2 regions of the Vagococcus sp. WN80Y genome follow, and region 2 is predicted to be linked to the other one. Evidence: riboswitches for the same ligand, from Rfam matches in the RefSeq annotation. Region 2 holds a riboswitch; the other holds the start of a gene.
The links. Region 2 has a riboswitch for thiamine pyrophosphate ahead of thiM (hydroxyethylthiazole kinase). Riboswitches for the same ligand answer to the same signal wherever they lie in the genome.
Positions count from the first base shown of each region.

Region 1: linked by a shared signal. The riboswitch ahead of thiT (energy-coupled thiamine transporter ThiT) and the one ahead of thiM (hydroxyethylthiazole kinase) in region 2 are both predicted to bind thiamine pyrophosphate.

Region 1 covers NZ_JCAQHY010000170.1:26,446-34,607, reverse strand. Annotated here, with positions in the region: gene AC5KOD_RS17880 (PhzF family phenazine biosynthesis protein) at 10-876, opposite strand; gene AC5KOD_RS17875 (nucleoside deaminase) at 1,025-1,501, shown strand; TPP riboswitch at 1,635-1,738, shown strand; gene thiT (energy-coupled thiamine transporter ThiT) at 1,805-2,395, shown strand; gene AC5KOD_RS17865 (ABC transporter ATP-binding protein) at 2,440-4,200, opposite strand; gene AC5KOD_RS17860 (ABC transporter ATP-binding protein) at 4,201-5,928, opposite strand; gene AC5KOD_RS17855 (DUF2922 family protein) at 6,834-7,067, opposite strand; gene AC5KOD_RS17850 (helix-turn-helix transcriptional regulator) at 7,074-7,676, opposite strand.
Region 2 covers NZ_JCAQHY010000007.1:23,267-31,428, reverse strand. Annotated here, with positions in the region: gene AC5KOD_RS01685 (hypothetical protein) at 1-368, shown strand, start outside; gene lepB (signal peptidase I) at 458-1,363, shown strand; gene AC5KOD_RS01675 (DUF1149 family protein) at 1,580-1,981, shown strand; gene AC5KOD_RS01670 (metallophosphoesterase) at 2,109-2,843, shown strand; gene AC5KOD_RS01665 (Tex family protein) at 2,998-5,190, shown strand; gene AC5KOD_RS01660 (SprT family protein) at 5,201-5,707, shown strand; TPP riboswitch at 5,886-6,010, shown strand; gene thiM (hydroxyethylthiazole kinase) at 6,173-6,973, shown strand; gene thiD (bifunctional hydroxymethylpyrimidine kinase/phosphomethylpyrimidine kinase) at 6,970-7,797, shown strand; gene thiE (thiamine phosphate synthase) at 7,781-8,162, shown strand, end outside.

The sequences.
Region 1 (8,162 bases), on a different contig from region 2:
ATAGCCTTTTTATGGTAGCTGAATTTCTTGTTTGATGACGGCTTGTCCGCCAATGAAAACTTGTTTTAAGGTTTGGTCGATGACCGTCAGTTCGGCTAAAATTTTTCCTGTTTGATCAGCTGTTTGTCGTCCTTGTCTAAAGTCATATCTAAGTTTAGTGTGGTTGACATGCTTGAATAAGTAGCAGGCGAGCGCTGCATTAGAAGTTCCAGTCGCGTATTCTTCATCGATACCAACTGATGGAGCAAAATTGCGGCATAGGGTTGGCAACTGGTTGTCCTCTGGTAGCGTAAAGACATGGTAGCCAATAATAGTTAGCTCCTTTGAAATAGCTGAGATTTTTTTGAAGTCAGGTTGTAAATTTTGCAGTATAGTTGAGTTCTTAACAGGAATCATTAGGTCTTTTAAGCCAGTCGAAACAATTGTTAATGGGAGCTCCGTTAACAAATCTGTCACAGATAAACCAAGAGAGTTGGCAATCTCTTGGTTGTTTGGTTGTAAGTCGTAGAAAACAGGCAATTGCTGTTCCATAAAAATGGTCCCATCCTCTGATAAAGATATCGCAAAAGAACCCGCTTTAGTATGGATGGTTTGATATTTTTCTACAAGTAATTGCAGATGATTTAGTAAATGAAAAGCCGCGATTGTTGCATGACCACACAAAGGAACTTCAGCTAAGGGGGTAAAATAGCGACAGTTAAACTCGGTTTGATTTATAGGCGCTACAAAGATAGTTTCTGCATAACCTAAGCGGGCTGCAATAGTTTGCATTTCTAGGTCTGACAGGTTATCGGTCTCTGTTACTAGTTTGACTCCGGCAGGATTGCCACCTGCTCCTTGATAGATAAAGCTGTTAACTTCATATACGATTGACATGCTGTTCCTCCTTGTTAGACGGTTATCATCAGTCTACCATATTCGCATAGTAATATGGCTATTTAGCTGAAGCCTTTTTTGAGGGGATGAGTTACTGTATAATGGATAAGTATCGAACAAATCAGAGAAAATGAAAAGAGGAAGTAAAATGACTCAACATATTCCGTATTTAACTCGTTGTATTGACTTATCGAAAGAGGCTAGAAAGCATGGTAATACGCCTTTTGGAGCTTTATTAGTTAATAATCAGGGAGAAATTATTTTAGAACAAGAGAATATTGAGGTGACTGAGCACGTTTGTACGGGTCATGCTGAAACGACGTTAGTTCAGGAAGCGTCGAGACGATATAGCAAAGCTTTTCTGGCAGAGTGTGTTCTCTATACAACTGCTGAGCCTTGTGCGATGTGTACAGGAGCGATTTATTGGTCAAATGTAGGGACGATTGTCTATGGTATGACTGAAAAGCGTCTATTAGCTTTAACTGGTAGTGATGAACAAAATCCAACCTTCGATTTGCCTTGCCGAGATGTTTTAGCTAGAGGTCAAAAAGAGGTCACAGTAATTGGGCCATTTCCAGAACTTGAGGAAGCGATAGCGGAAGTTCATCAGGGATTTTGGCAATAAGCTTAGAGGTAGGGGAAAACGAGAGTCATTCAAAAAAAGCGACTGCCACAAGCAATTCCAAGCGTTTGACATATCATGAAAACACTGTTATTATGTGGGAGTGATAGGGATATTACACAACTAAATAGAACTTACCATCACAAAGGGGTGCCTGAAAAGGCTGAGATTAAGCGCAAGCTTGGACCCTTCGAACCTGATTGAGTTGATACTTACGTAGGGATTGTGATGGAGCAGAATATATTATTCTACTCCTCCTTTGTTGTATGGCCTTTGTTCTATACAAATTTAAGGAGGAGTTTTTTTATGACGTCAAAACGCTTATTAGTTTGGATTGAAGGAGCAGTAGTTGCTGCTTTAGCTATCGTACTTTCATTGATTCCAATCGGAATAGGTAGCAGTTTTTCAGTTTCATTAGGGATGATTCCCTTAACGATCTACGCGATGCGTCGGGGCACAATGCCTGGACTATATGCTGGATTGATTTGGGGGTTATTGCATTTTTTAACAGGACAAGTCTATTTTTTAAGTGTCATTCAAGTCTTGATTGAGTATTTACTGGCCTTTACTTTTGCCGGATTTGCTGGCGTGTATCATGATAAAATCGTTCAAGCAGTTAAAACTGGCAATCGTAGTCAGTTACTTGGTTCTATTGTTGCTGCCACCTTAGTTGGAAGTGTGGCTCGTTATTTTTGGCACTTTGTCGCAGGCGTTGTATTTTGGGGAGCCTATGCCTTTGGTGGCATGAGTCCTTTGCTTTTCTCATTGGTAATGAATGGGGCGAGTGGCTTGGCAACAGCAGCAGTCACCGCGATTATTGCTGTTGCAATCGCCATTAAAATGCCGCAACTGTATATGGCCGGTGAGAAAATTTCACCAGTAAATCAAGTAAAATAATACCGTAAAAAGCCCTTTTCCATTTTCGGAAAAGGGCTTTTTGGTTATTCTTCTGAAAACTGTGATTCATGGAGCTGTCTATAAAACCCGTTTGGCTTTTTAAGTAAGTCTTCATGACGACCAATTTCGACAATCTGACCATTGTCCATTACGAGGATAGTATCAGCCTCGCGGATTGTGGACAAGCGATGGGCAATGACAAAGCTTGTTTTACCCGTCATCATTTTTAGGAAAGCTGCTTGAATCGTTTGCTCGGTCAATGTGTCAACAGAGCTAGTGGCCTCGTCAAGAATCAACATAGGCGGTTCAGAAATCATCGTTCGAGCAATTGTTAGAAGCTGTCGCTGCCCATCGGAAATTTTGATGCCAGCACTGCCAATAACGGTATCATAGTCCTGTGGCAATTTCTTGATAAAGGAATGAATATTGGCAGCCTGAGTCGCTGCGATGATGTCTTCCTCTCGAGCCTCTGGTCGTCCAAAGGTGAGATTATCTCGAATCGACCCATCGAAGAGCCATGTATCCTGTAGAACCATGCCAAAAGCTTGTCGCAAAGAATCGCGAGTGTAGGCTGTAATTGACTGTCCGTCAATTTCGATGCTGCCCTCATTAATATCATAGAAGCGCATCAATAAATTAACTAAAGTAGACTTTCCAGCACCAGTTTTACCGACAATAGCAACAGTCTCACCAGGCTGTACCTCCAAATTCAGCCCTTGAATCAAGGGTTTGTCAGGAACGTAAGAAAAGGAAACATTCCTAAAGCTGATAGCCCCTTTAGCTTGGGTTAAACCTAACGCGTTCGGCGAGTCTGGTGTTTCAGACGGCTCATCAATAATCGCAAACGTTCGTTCAAGTCCTGCTAAAGCTGTTTGAATTTGAGTGGTAATGCCTGATAATTCGATAAAAGGTTTCGAAAATTGACTTGAATAAATCGTAAAGCTAGAGATCATTCCAACACTGAGATTGCCTGTTCCTTTAAGCGCGAGCAAGCCGCCAACTAGCCCGATAAAAACGTAAGCAAGGTGGTCGATAAATCGAGAGAGTGGGTTAGTCAGAGAAGAAGCGAATTGAGCTTTTTGACCTTCAACTAATAGTTTATTATTCATTGCATCGAAGGTTTTTTGCGAGACCTCTTCATGTTGGAAGGCTTTAACGATTTTTTGGTTTCCAATAACTTCATTGACAAAGCCGGAGATCTCACCGACGATTTTTTGCTGGGCAGAGAAGCGTTTTTGACTAGTGTGTGCCACCACCCATGTGACCAAAAATATCAATGGCGTGGCAATCAAGACGACGATAGTTAAAATCGGACTGAGAATCAGCATGGATAATAAGGAGATGACCACGATCGTCATGCCAGAAAAAAGTGTATTGAAAATCGCGACGCAAGCCTCAGAAACAAAATCTAAATCATTGGTAAAACGGCTGATAATAGTGCCGTGAGCGGTCTGATCATAGTAATTAATTGGCAAATTATTTAAGTGATAGAACGTGTCTTTTCGTAACTCTGCAACAGCCTTATAGGACATACAATTGCCGAGCAGTTGCACAAGCCATTGGGAAAGAGAGGCAACCAATAAAATTCCCGCTAATAAATATAAAATTCGCATTAAGGCACTAAAGTTGACCTGCCCCTCGCCAATCATGGTGTCGATCCCTTTACCAGTCAGGTAAGTCATAATAACCGTGGCGGTCCCACCACTGATACCTAATAATAAGGCACCAGTAATTTCCAATTTATAAACGGCTAAGTATGGTAAAAAGCGTTTGAAAGGAGTTGAGTTGCTTGATTTATTACGCATTTACTCGTCCTCCTTTTCTTGTTGTGAGGCAAAAATTTCTTGGTAAACTTCTGAATGAGCCATTAAGTGGTCGTGCGTTCCCAGTCCCACTTGTTGGCCATCTTTTAGAACTAATATTTTGGCAGCCTGTTGGACAGAACTAACTCGTTGAGAGACAATAATTAAACTTGTATCGGTCAAATCCCGATGTAGTGCTTGGCGCAATTCAAAGTCAGTTTGATAATCTAGAGCACTTAGGGAGTCATCCAAAATCAGAAAATGGGGGTGCTTAATTAGAGCTCGAGCGATAGTTAACCGTTGCCGTTGCCCTCCTGAAAAGTTTTTTCCACCTTCTAAAACTGGCGTATCTAGCTGTTCTGGCAAGGCTTTGACAAAATCATACGACTGAGAAGTCCGAAGCGCCTGCCAGCACTCCTCATCAGTTGCCTCGGGTTTTCCCCATTGAAGATTATCGCGAATAGTACCCGTAAAGAGGACACTCGTTTGTGGCACGATACCAATTTTTTTGCGTAAATCAGTTAAGGCATAATCCTTAACGTTGTGACCTAAGAGCTGAACGCTTCCTTGGGTTGCTTCATAAAAACGCGGAATTAATTGCGTTAGAGTACTCTTTCCACTTCCTGTTGGGCCGATAATACCCAACATTTCGCCTTTTTCTAAGGCGAAATCAATGGCCTCTAAGGCTAGCCCGCTTTTTGCGCTATAGCGAAAGCTCAGATTTTTAAACACAAGAGGAGCTGCTGAGTCGATAGGAAGTAACTCTTTATCAGAATGGTCTTGAATGCTGACTTCGGCGTTAAAAATTTCATTTACTCGCTCCGCGGACGCAGAAGCTCGAGTGAAGATAACGACTAAGTTTGAGACAACAATCAAGGCTAAGAGCATTTGAATTAGATAGTTAATTAATGCTAATACTTCACCTTGCCCCATAGCACCAGTGTTGACATTTAGCCCACCAAAATAAAGCAGAGCCACAATGGATGCGTTCATAATAAAGGTTGTAGCAGGATTTAACAACGCGGAAATATTCGCCACTCGCGTGTAAGCTTGAGCTAAATTATCGCTAGTATCAACCATTTTATGTCGTTCATTTTCTTTTTGCGCGAAAGCACGAATAACCCGTACCCCACTAAGATTTTCCTGAATCACTTGATTTAAATGATCCAATTTTTCTTGAACCTTTTTAAATAGTGGCACTGTTTTTTTCATCATAAAAAAAAGAATTAGACAGAACACTGGCAAGGAGAAAACAAAGATTAAAGCCATTTTAGGATTGATATAAAAAGCCATGACAACGGAGCCAATACTCAAAAAAGGAGCTCGGATGACTAAACGAATCAGCATTGCTAAAGCAAGTTGAAGTTGATTAATATCGCTGGTCATGCGAGTAATTAAAGTGGCTGTTCCAAAATCATTTAGCTCTTGATGAGACAAGGTATTGATTTTTTTCATCAATTGCTTGCGTAATTCTGTTCCAAAGCCTTGTGAGGCAATTGAGGCATAGTATTGACAAATCATGACACAAACTAAGCCAATAACTGACATAGCGATCATTGTCATTGCTGATTTAATGACATAATTAGGGTCATTTTTAGCAATACCATTATCAATTAAACGGGCCATGTAAATAGGTAATAATAGCTCAAAAACTGCCTCTAAAAATTTGAAAAATGGCCCAAGAATAATTTCTTTTCGGTATTTTTTAGTGTATTTAAGTAATGAAACCATTAATTTCCTCCCAATAATAGGTATTAATAACTGCTTACCCGATCACTTTTCAATCAATGTGGTTACTTTTTTTGGTAAAAGTCATGAAAGTTCTCTAAAAACATTATACACTAATGCGTGTTATTTAACACGGAGGGGAGTGTTGTGAATCTAGTGAAGAAAGTAAAAAAGTGGAAATAGGCTGGATTATTTAATGTGGTAGTCGAAAAAGGGGAGGTAACACAATTAGCCTCTGGAGAATGTGACTTCCCCAGAGGCTAATTGGATGGCTGTCACCCAATTTATTTTTGATTTGAGACTCTCATCTAATTGTAAATAATTTATCAACATGTATCATTTGAAGCACCACTTCATTGAATTTTGACTGCTCTACCACATGGTGTGACAGCCTTTCGCAAATTCCCAGTCGGGTTAATTAACAAGATAAAAGTCCAACGCAACTCAAGCCGTTTAAAAGTATCATATGAAGAATCCCTTCGTTGAGTTTTGACTGATCTAGCCCATGGTGCGACAGCCTTTCGTAAATTCCTAGTCAGATTAATTAACAAGATAAAAGTCCAACGCAACTCAAGCCATTCAAAAGTATCATATGAAGAATCCCTTCGTTGAGTTTTGACTGATCTAGCCCATGGTGTGACAGCCTTTCGCAAATTCTGAGTACGATTAAATAACAAGACAAAAGTCCAACGCAACCTAAGACCTTCAAAAGTATCATCTGAAGCACCACTTTATTGAATTTTGACCGCTCTACTCCATGGTGTGACAGCTTTTCGCGAATTCCGAGTCGGATTAATTAGCAAGACAAAAGTCCAACGCAACCTAAGTTCTTCAAAAGTATCATATGAAGAATCCCTTCGTTGAGTTTTGACCGCACTACTCCATGGTGCGATAGCTTTCATAATAAATTAACTTGTAAAAAGATCACGAGTAGTGATTTCAATTCTTTTGATATTTTGGCAGTATACCAAATGGCGATCATTTGCTTTAGTATCAATCAATATATTTTTGTTTAACTCCTCTTGAATGCTTTGTTGCAGCAATATTGGATCTAGTCCTTCCAAGAAGGAGGTCACGTTCATTCGATGTTTCTTCCCCATTTGGTTGACAAAAATAAACTGTAGATATTTCCGCTTTTTCATATGTTGTTACTCCTTTCCTGTTTGATTTTGTTGTTGGATGGCGGCATACTGCTCCACAATAGCCTGCTCTCCCTTAATAGTAGCGCGTTGAAAGCGTGCAACCACTTCTCTAGCTTGTGAATCAAAGCCGCACATCTGCATGCCCATTGCTATTTTATTAATGTGAGTAATGGCCGCAGTTTCTTTTCCTTTGAAATGAAAACTAGCCGCTCTGGCGGCTTCTCGGCTTCCTCGCTGCATTAGTTGATGGCTTTCATAGTTCCAGCGGCTAATACTTGCTAGTTTTTCTTCTGCTTCAAGTATGTTTCCATTTGAGAAATCCTTCAAAATTTGCTGTTCTATTTCAAGGTCACGGCGTTTCTTTTTGGACGGTCGTTTTTGTGAAGTGCTAGAAAGTATGAGCTTTCCGCCACAGGATTCTATAGCATTGACCAATAAATTTAAACTCAATTTTCCAATGGCGGCATTTTCTAACCGCATGACGGTTTGGCGACTAACGCCCATTTTCTTAGCTAAGAAATCTTGTGTCCATTGTTTTTCCTTTCGCAAGTCTCTCACGAGCTTAGAGGCATCTTTGAGATTATCATGTGTGGTATTATCTTCGGTCATTATTTTTTTCCTTTCTTAGTAGGCACAGGATTATTTCGAATGGAGATTTAGCGGTTGGTGTCTATTTGCGGTGATACATTATTACTAGAAAAAAAACAGCTGTTTTGTTAAAAAGTGAGCAATCCTTTTTCTCACAAATGGTTAAATTAACTTAGTTTTGGGAAATGCTGTCATTAGTTTGACTTTTGATTTTTTTTAGTTTGTTGTGAATCGCCTGCTACCAAGCCGTTTTAAGGTGATGGCAAACAATCAAATTAATGTTAGCCAGTAAATTAACTGTATTCTTACCTCATTGTTGCATTATTATGAAAACGTTGTCAATGTTTTTTAAACGCTTATTTGATCATAATTAGTTTAATAACAGGGAGACTGATTTTTGATAAATGATAATGCTGAAAAGTGTTTATTAACTTAATGAAAAGATTGTTATGATGTGGTTTGTTGTCAATTGTATGTTAACTAACCATAAAAGGGTTCTATCTAGAG
Region 2 (8,162 bases):
ATGGCATTGTTTCATTAGCTCTTTTTTTTATGATGATCATGATTAATGCTGCCAATAATTTCTTTTTAAGCATGAGCTTTTTTGCTGTTTTAGGTTTTTTATTGATTAGTCTATCATTTTTATTTTCATTTCATGAGTTGTTTGTGTATTACATTTTACAGCCGTTTTCCAGTGATATGGAAGTTGTAAATCCTGCTTATAAGATTGTTGCAGGAGTCCTTTACGGAATTGCTTATGCTAACCTGCAAATTCATTCAACAGGTGTTCTTTATGTGGTTACTGTGTCGATATTAAGCCTAATTTATGTTGCAATCGGTATCGTTATTGTTTGGCGAATTGCACCCAAAACTTTTCGCTTTAAAGGATGATAATTGAGTTAAATTATGGTTATGTGTTTTTCACAGAATATTCAAATGACAAATCACCTCTTTTAGTTTAGAATAGAGAGAGACAACTTGTGACTGAAGAGGTGAGAGAGATTTCAGATGAGATTCATAGACGTAAGCGTAAAAGACGGCGAACTAGTGAGCGCCGAAATGAGATTAGTGACTCGTCATTAGGAGGGGACTCTTCTCATAAAAAACGTAAACGTCAATCTAATTCCAGTGGTCATCGTAAGCGAAAAGTACGTAAGTCAACGAAGCAATCAGAGGTAATTGATAATTCATTTATAGTAGATGATAGTGTGCAAGAGAGAATACCTCTTGTCGAGCATGAGACTAGGCAGTCTCTGAGAAGTCGTCAGACTGAAGAATATAGTGATAGGTTGAGAGATCGACCATATAAGGTGAAACGTAAAAATTCATTTATTGATGGATTGATTGGTGTTTTATTAATAATCGTGTTTATAGTTATGGTTGTTTTTTATGTGAAGGTCGATCGCGCTGAGGTGATAAGTGCCTCAATGGAGCCAACCTTGATGACTAATGAAAAAGTAATCATTATTAATGGGCATTCCCCAGATAGATTTCAGATGGTTGTTTTTTATCCACCAGATGGGACGAAAGACAAATATGTTAAACGAGTCATTGGGTTGCCAGGTGATACGATTGAATATCGTGATGATGTGCTTTATGTTAACGGCGATATGTATGATGAGCCTTACTTGGATAAAAATCGTGATTCGTTTAAAGCAAAAAATCAAGCTGAAAGTGATTTTTATACAAAGGATTTAGTGTTAGAAAATATACCAGGCGTTTCCGCTGGCACAACCAAAATACCTAAAGATATGTATTTAGTTTTAGGTGATAATCGCCAAAATTCTCAAGATAGCCGCTTTATAGGACTTATACCTAAAGATAATTTGGTTGGAGTCGTTTGGAAAAAAGCACAGGAGCCTAAAAAAATTAAGCTTAAGAAGTAGTAAATAGCAGTATTTTTTTATTATAAAAGTTCATTTTTCATAATTTAAAAAAGTTGTTGAATTAACAAATAAAAAGACAGGAGCTGAATTCCCGTCTTTTTATTTTGGAAGATATGTACTTATCATTTTTTATAAATAGTGTAGGGAAAATGAAAAAAAAGCATCGTTTTGAAATTGAAACTATGCTATACTTTTTTTGTAGGAGGAATGACAATAATGAATATTAGTAGACAGCAAGAATTTGTAGAAGCTTTCCATTATGATATGAATACGGCTGAAAGTAAGGCAGAAACAGAAATACGAGTAGAAGTGAAGCCTTTTGATATGAGTGATCAGCCCGAATTTCCAAGTGATGAGAGCTCAGTTTTAGGCTTACGTGTAATTTTTACAATTGTGTTTGAGGAGTTTGTTTTGTCTGGAGCAGTTCGCCAATTAGTTACAATTAGTGATCGTAAAGTTGAAAATCCAGATCAGTTGGAACAAAGTGAATTGGATGAATTGATGCGTCCTTTATTTTCAATGATTGAGCGTTTGACTTTTGAAGTGACTGAGATTGCTTTAGACCGACCTGGTATGCAATTAAACTTTACAAATGAACCAGAACAAGCAGCAGAATAATCTAATAATTAATAAAACAGACTATTGGAAATTGTATCTAATGGTCTTTTTTTTATAGATTTACAGACAAATTATTAGCATAGTATAATGGGAATAATATCAATTAATGAGATAAGGAGGAGCCTTTGTGAAAAAATCAGTGTATGCCATAGGAGATATCCATGGAGATTATCAAACATTTGTTGAGTTATTAAAAGAGTATGATGCTACCGCACATCAATTAGTATTGATTGGTGATTTAGCAGATCGCGGGCCAGATAGTAAGAAGTGTTTAATGCTCGGCAAGCATCTAGTAGAGGAGGAGGGAGCGGTTTATTTAAGAGGAAATCACGAGGAGATATTGCTTAATTTTTTAAAAGAACCAGAAGAACGTTATGATAACTACATTCTTAATGGCGGTAGTACGACTCTAAACAGTTTGATTCACTCAGGAGCAACTGAAGAATACTCCCCTCTTGAAATGAGTATTTTAATTCAAAGCTATCATGAGGAGTTAATTAGTTTTCTAGAAACACTGCCCCTGTATTATGAGTGGCATAACTACCTGTTTGTTCATGCTGGGATTGATTTGTCAAAGGAGGACTGGCATCAGACGAGTGCGCGAGATTTTGTTTGGATAAGAGAAGACTTTCATCGAGGCAAGAATACGTCAGGGAAAATTATTGTCTTTGGTCATACGATTACTCCGTTTTTACATGGTGACAATCAAACTACTGATCTCTGGCTATCTGATAGTAAAATTGGAATTGACGGTGGTGGGGTTTATGGTGGTTCAATTCATGGTGTCATTTTTAATCAAAAAGGTATTGTTCAAGATATTGAAATTCAAAATATGAATGGTCCTTGGCAACCTGATTTTTGAGCTAAGTGAGCAGAATGATCAAAAAGTGGGGGTATTTATCATTATTGGGGGATAAAATCCCATTTGCGAGAGATTATTTTAGCTACTTAATGGAAATTGTGGGTGAAAGTGTGCTAAAATAGGACAGTATGATTAAACGAGGGAGTCAATGTTAATGGATGAAGGATTAAATAAACAGATTTTAGATTTATTACAAGCAGAGCTTAAAGAATTTAGTCCGAAGCAGATTCGAACTGTTCTGTCACTTTTAAGTGAAGGGAATACAGTTCCTTTTATTGCTCGTTACCGAAAAGAAATGACGGGTAGTTTAGATGAGGTACAAATCCGTGAAATAGATGAGCGCTATACTTACTTACTTAATCTAGAAAAACGTAAAGAAGAGGTTTTACGTTTAATAGGCGAACAAGATAAATTGACACCAGAGCTTTCGTCGGCAATTCAATCGGCAAGTAAAATGCAGCAAGTAGAAGATTTATATCGTCCTTACAAGCAAAAACGTCGGACGAAAGCGACTATTGCTAAGGAAAGAGGACTTGAGCCTTTTGCGATGTGGTTGTTGACGTTTCCGATGAATGGGGAAATTCAAAATGAGGCAGCTAACTATCTAAATGAAGAGCAAGAGTTAATGATTGTTGAAGATGTTTTAGCAGGAGCTCATGAAATTATTGCTGAGATGGTAGGGGATGAGCCTAAATATCGTACTTGGATTCGTGAGTTTACTCAAAAAAATGGTCAGCTTGTTAGCACTGTTAAAGATAAAGAAAAAGATGAGAAATCAGTATTTGAAATGTATTATGATTATGCTGAACCAGTTAGTAGAATTGTCTCTCATCGTGTTTTGGCGACTAATCGTGGCGAAAAAGAAGACATTTTAAAAGTAGCAATAGTGGTTGAAGAAGATAAGATACTGACTTATTTAGATCGGCAAATTGTTGGGAATAATCAGGGATCGATTACAAGTCAGATTGTTATTGAAGCTTATAAAGATAGCTATAAACGATTCATTGGCCCGGCAATTGAGCGGGAAATTCGCAATGAATTGACTGAGAAAGCAGATGAACAAGCTATTTCCATTTTCGGTGAGAACTTACGTAATCTATTATTACAATCGCCGTTAAAGGGAAAGGTCGTTTTGGGATTTGATCCAGCGTACCGCACAGGCTGTAAGTTAGCGATTGTTGATGAGACTGGAAAAGTCTTAGGTATTCAAGTGATTTATCCTCACAAGCCAGCCAATGAGGCCAAGCGTAAACAAGCCGCTATTGATTTCAATCATTTGATTGAAACGTATCAAGTCGAGATGGTGGCGATTGGAAATGGAACTGCTAGTCGAGAATCAGAGCTTTTCGTGTCTGAACAACTTCGTCAGATTAAGCGAGAGGTTTATTATGTGATTGTTAATGAAGCTGGAGCATCTGTTTATTCAGCCAGTGATATTGCGCGTCAAGAATTTCCTCATTTGCAGGTAGAGGAGCGAAGTGCTGTCAGTATTGCTCGTCGTTTACAAGATCCCTTAGCGGAGCTTGTTAAGATTGATCCAAAAGCAGTTGGAGTTGGTCAATATCAACATGATGTATCTCAGAAACATTTAGCTGAACAATTAGATTTTGTGGTTGAAACGGCGGTTAACCAAGTGGGTGTGACAGTTAATACTGCGAGTCCAGCTTTACTGCAGCATGTTTCTGGTTTAAATAAAACAACCGCTCAAAATATTGTCAGTTATCGCGAAGAGAACGGTGCATTCACTAGTCGACCGCAACTAAAAAAGGTGCCTCGTTTGGGACCTAAAGCGTATGAGCAGGCAATTGGTTTCTTGCGAATTCCTGAAAGTAAAAATATTTTGGATAATACAGGTATTCACCCAGAGAGCTATGGAGTAGCAAAAACAGTTTTAGCAGAGGCTAAGGTTGGGGCGAAGGAACTAGGAACAGCTGATGCCAAGGTAGCGTTAGAACATCTTAATACGAATCAAGCTGCGGCTCAATTAGAGGTTGGGAAAGAAACGTTGACGGATATTATTGCTGGATTGATTCAACCGGGACGCGATTTGCGTGATGAAATGCCGGCTCCACTGCTGAGACAAGATGTGTTAAGCATGGAGGATTTAAAACCAGGAATGGAGCTTCAAGGGACGGTTCGCAACGTAGTTGATTTTGGAGCTTTTGTGGATATTGGAGTGAAGCAAGATGGGATGGTTCACATTTCAAAGTTAAGTAATAAATTTGTTAAACATCCGACAGACGTTGTAGCAGTTGGAGATGTTGTCACAGTTTGGGTTGACGAGGTTGACCTTCGCAAAGGGCGAATTGCTTTAAATATGTTGGGACCAGCCAAAGAGAAAGGATAGAAGGGTATTGATGGTTTTCAGTCATGCACTGTACGAGGAGTTCGATTATCTTGAAGAGATAGATGATATCGAAGAATTAACTGATGACCGTTTGCAAGAATTGGTGGAGTTAATCTCCACCAATGAATTCGATCGACCATTTAAGCATCGTGCTTTTTTAAATAGTCGGTTGCGAACAACGGGTGGAAGGTATCATTTAAATACCCATAATTTGGATTTTAATCCAAGAGTTTACGAACGATATGGCATGGAAGAATTGATTAATGTAATTAAGCATGAATTATGTCATTATCACCTTCATCTTGAAGGGCGGGGCTTTCAGCATCGGGATGCGGATTTTAAAAATTTATTGAAAAAAACTGGTGGAAGTCGATTTGTTAAACCATTAGAAGAACAGAAGCCAGAAAATTATCACCAATACGAATGTTGTAAATGTCATAATTTGATTTTACGCAAACGTCGAATTAACATACGTAAATATAGTTGCCGCTGTGGTGGTCAATTAAAACATTTATAAGGATGCAAGTTAGGTAGTTTAAGAGTGGCTTGCATTCATAATGAGTTAATGGTTATTGCAATTTGAAGCCTCTTAGACCTGTTTAGGGTCTTTTTTTGTTTGATAAAAGGGACTGCTAATCTAGTTAAATCGCTTGCATGCCATCTGACTTCGTGCTATTGTGAAGGTAATTGAATAGTTCAACCACTAGGGGGGCGAGGCTGAAAGTAATCTACGACTATCAGCGAGCTGAGATAGGTAATTACCTGACCCTTAGACCTGATCTGGTTAATACCAGCGGAGGAAATGTGGCAGCTAACTAACTGTTTTTTAGCTATATAAATAGTAGCGATATAGTTAGTTATTTAGGTACAATAGACCCTAAGATGCCCACTTTCTGAATACGAGAAAGTGGTTTTTTGGGTTCTTTATGCGGACATTTTTCAAGGGGGACTAGTCAAAATAATCCATAAAGGAAGAGATTTGATGAACGAATTTGATTTATTGACTAGAATGAGAAGGCAAAGCCCTTTGGTTCATAATATGACGAACCAGGTTGTTGCTAATCATGTTGCAAATGGCTTATTGGCAATAGGAGCTGCGCCGATAATGGCCTATGCTAAGGAAGAGGTGGCTGTTATTGCACCGCAGGCTAGTTGTTTGGTTTTAAATATTGGTACAATAACGACGCCTGTTTTAGAAGCGATGCTGATAGCTGGTCGTGCGGCCAATGAACACGGTATACCAATTGTATTGGATCCAGTGGGAATTGGTGCAAGTCCATACCGTGGTGAAGTCGTAACAAAATTGTTGGCAGAGTTGTCGATTACGTTAATTCGTGGAAATGCTGGTGAAATTGCGCAATTGGCTGAAGTTCCATGGAAAGCTCGTGGTGTTGATAGTGGTACTGGTGATTATTCAATAGCTAAAATGGCGGAAAAGGTGGCACTGGTCAATGAGTGTGTAGTTGCTGTTAGTGGAGAAACAGATTGGGTCAGTGATAGTAAGCGGTTAGTCAGTATCTCGAATGGCGACTCGCTTATGACTCGTGTTACTGGGATGGGCTGTTTGCTGAGTGCGGTTTGTGGCGCCTTCATCGGTAGTCATCAGGATGCTTTTGAAGGAACAGTCGCAGCTCATATCGTTTATGGGATTGCGGGGGAAAAAGCGGCCAATAACACACAATTACCTGGAAGTTTTAACGAGAATTTCATTAATCAATTGGATTTGTTAAGTGAAAAGGATCAAATTCTAATCAAAGCAAGCTGGGAGGAAATGGAATCATGACAATAGCTCAAGCATGTACAATTGCTGGCTCTGATAGTGGTGGTGGTGCAGGAATTCAAGCGGATATTAAAACATTTCAAGAACGACAGGTCTTTGGGACGTCGGTAATTGTTGCAATAACAGTTCAAAATACTTTAGGTGTGACAGGTGTCTATCCTACCCCCATAAAGGCTGTTAAAGAACAGCTTCATGCAGTATTTTCCGATTTTGATTTGAGAGCAGTCAAAACTGGCATGCTAGTTGATGAGACTTACATGAAAGCTGTGTCTGAGTTTTTATTGGATTATCCAAAGGTTCTTCTGGTAGTTGATCCGGTGATGATTGCAAAAGGAGGTGCGTCACTTATGGCAGAACAAGCAATGACAATGATGAAAGAGTCTTTAGTTCCATTGGCGACGTTAATTACCCCCAATTTGCCTGAAGCGGAAGAATTAGTTCAGTATTCAATTGAAACAGAAGTAGATATGATAAAAGTGGCTCGTGATATCCAGACGATGGGAAGTAAAAACGTGTTAATTAAAGGGGGACATGCACAACTGAATCTTGCTGAGGCCCGTGACTATTTATTGTTGGCAGACGGGAGTGGCCACTGGTTAAGTGGCCCAAGATATGAGACGAAAAACACTCATGGGACTGGCTGTACCTATTCAGCCTGTATTACAGCGGAGCTAGCTAAAGGAAAATCAGTTCTTGAAGCGGTCGAAGTTGGTAAAGCGTTTATAGATGCGGCGATAAGCGATGATTTGGAACTTGGTCATGGACAAGGGCCAACTAATCATTGGGCATATGGTCGGAGGGAGAGGGAAAATGAAGCAAACAATTAACTGGCAGCGTGCTTTAAAGGTTTATTTTATTGCGGGAACACAGGATGTGGCAGATGGAAAGTTCCTCCCTTTGTTAGAATCTGCAATTGAAAGTGGCATTACGTGTTTTCAATTGAGAGAAAAGGGTCAAGGATCTTTGAAAGACCCAATGGCGGTCAAAAAATTAGCCAAAGTGTGTCAACGACTCTGTAAGCAGGGGGATATCCCGTTTGTTATTAATGACGATGTCGCTCTGGGAATTGATCTTGGGGTAGATGCTGTTCATGTGGGACAGTCAGACAAGCCAATTAGTCAAACACTTGCAGAGGTTAAGCCTTATGGAATTGATGTCGGCCTGTCGATCAATACTTTAGCACAATTTGAGG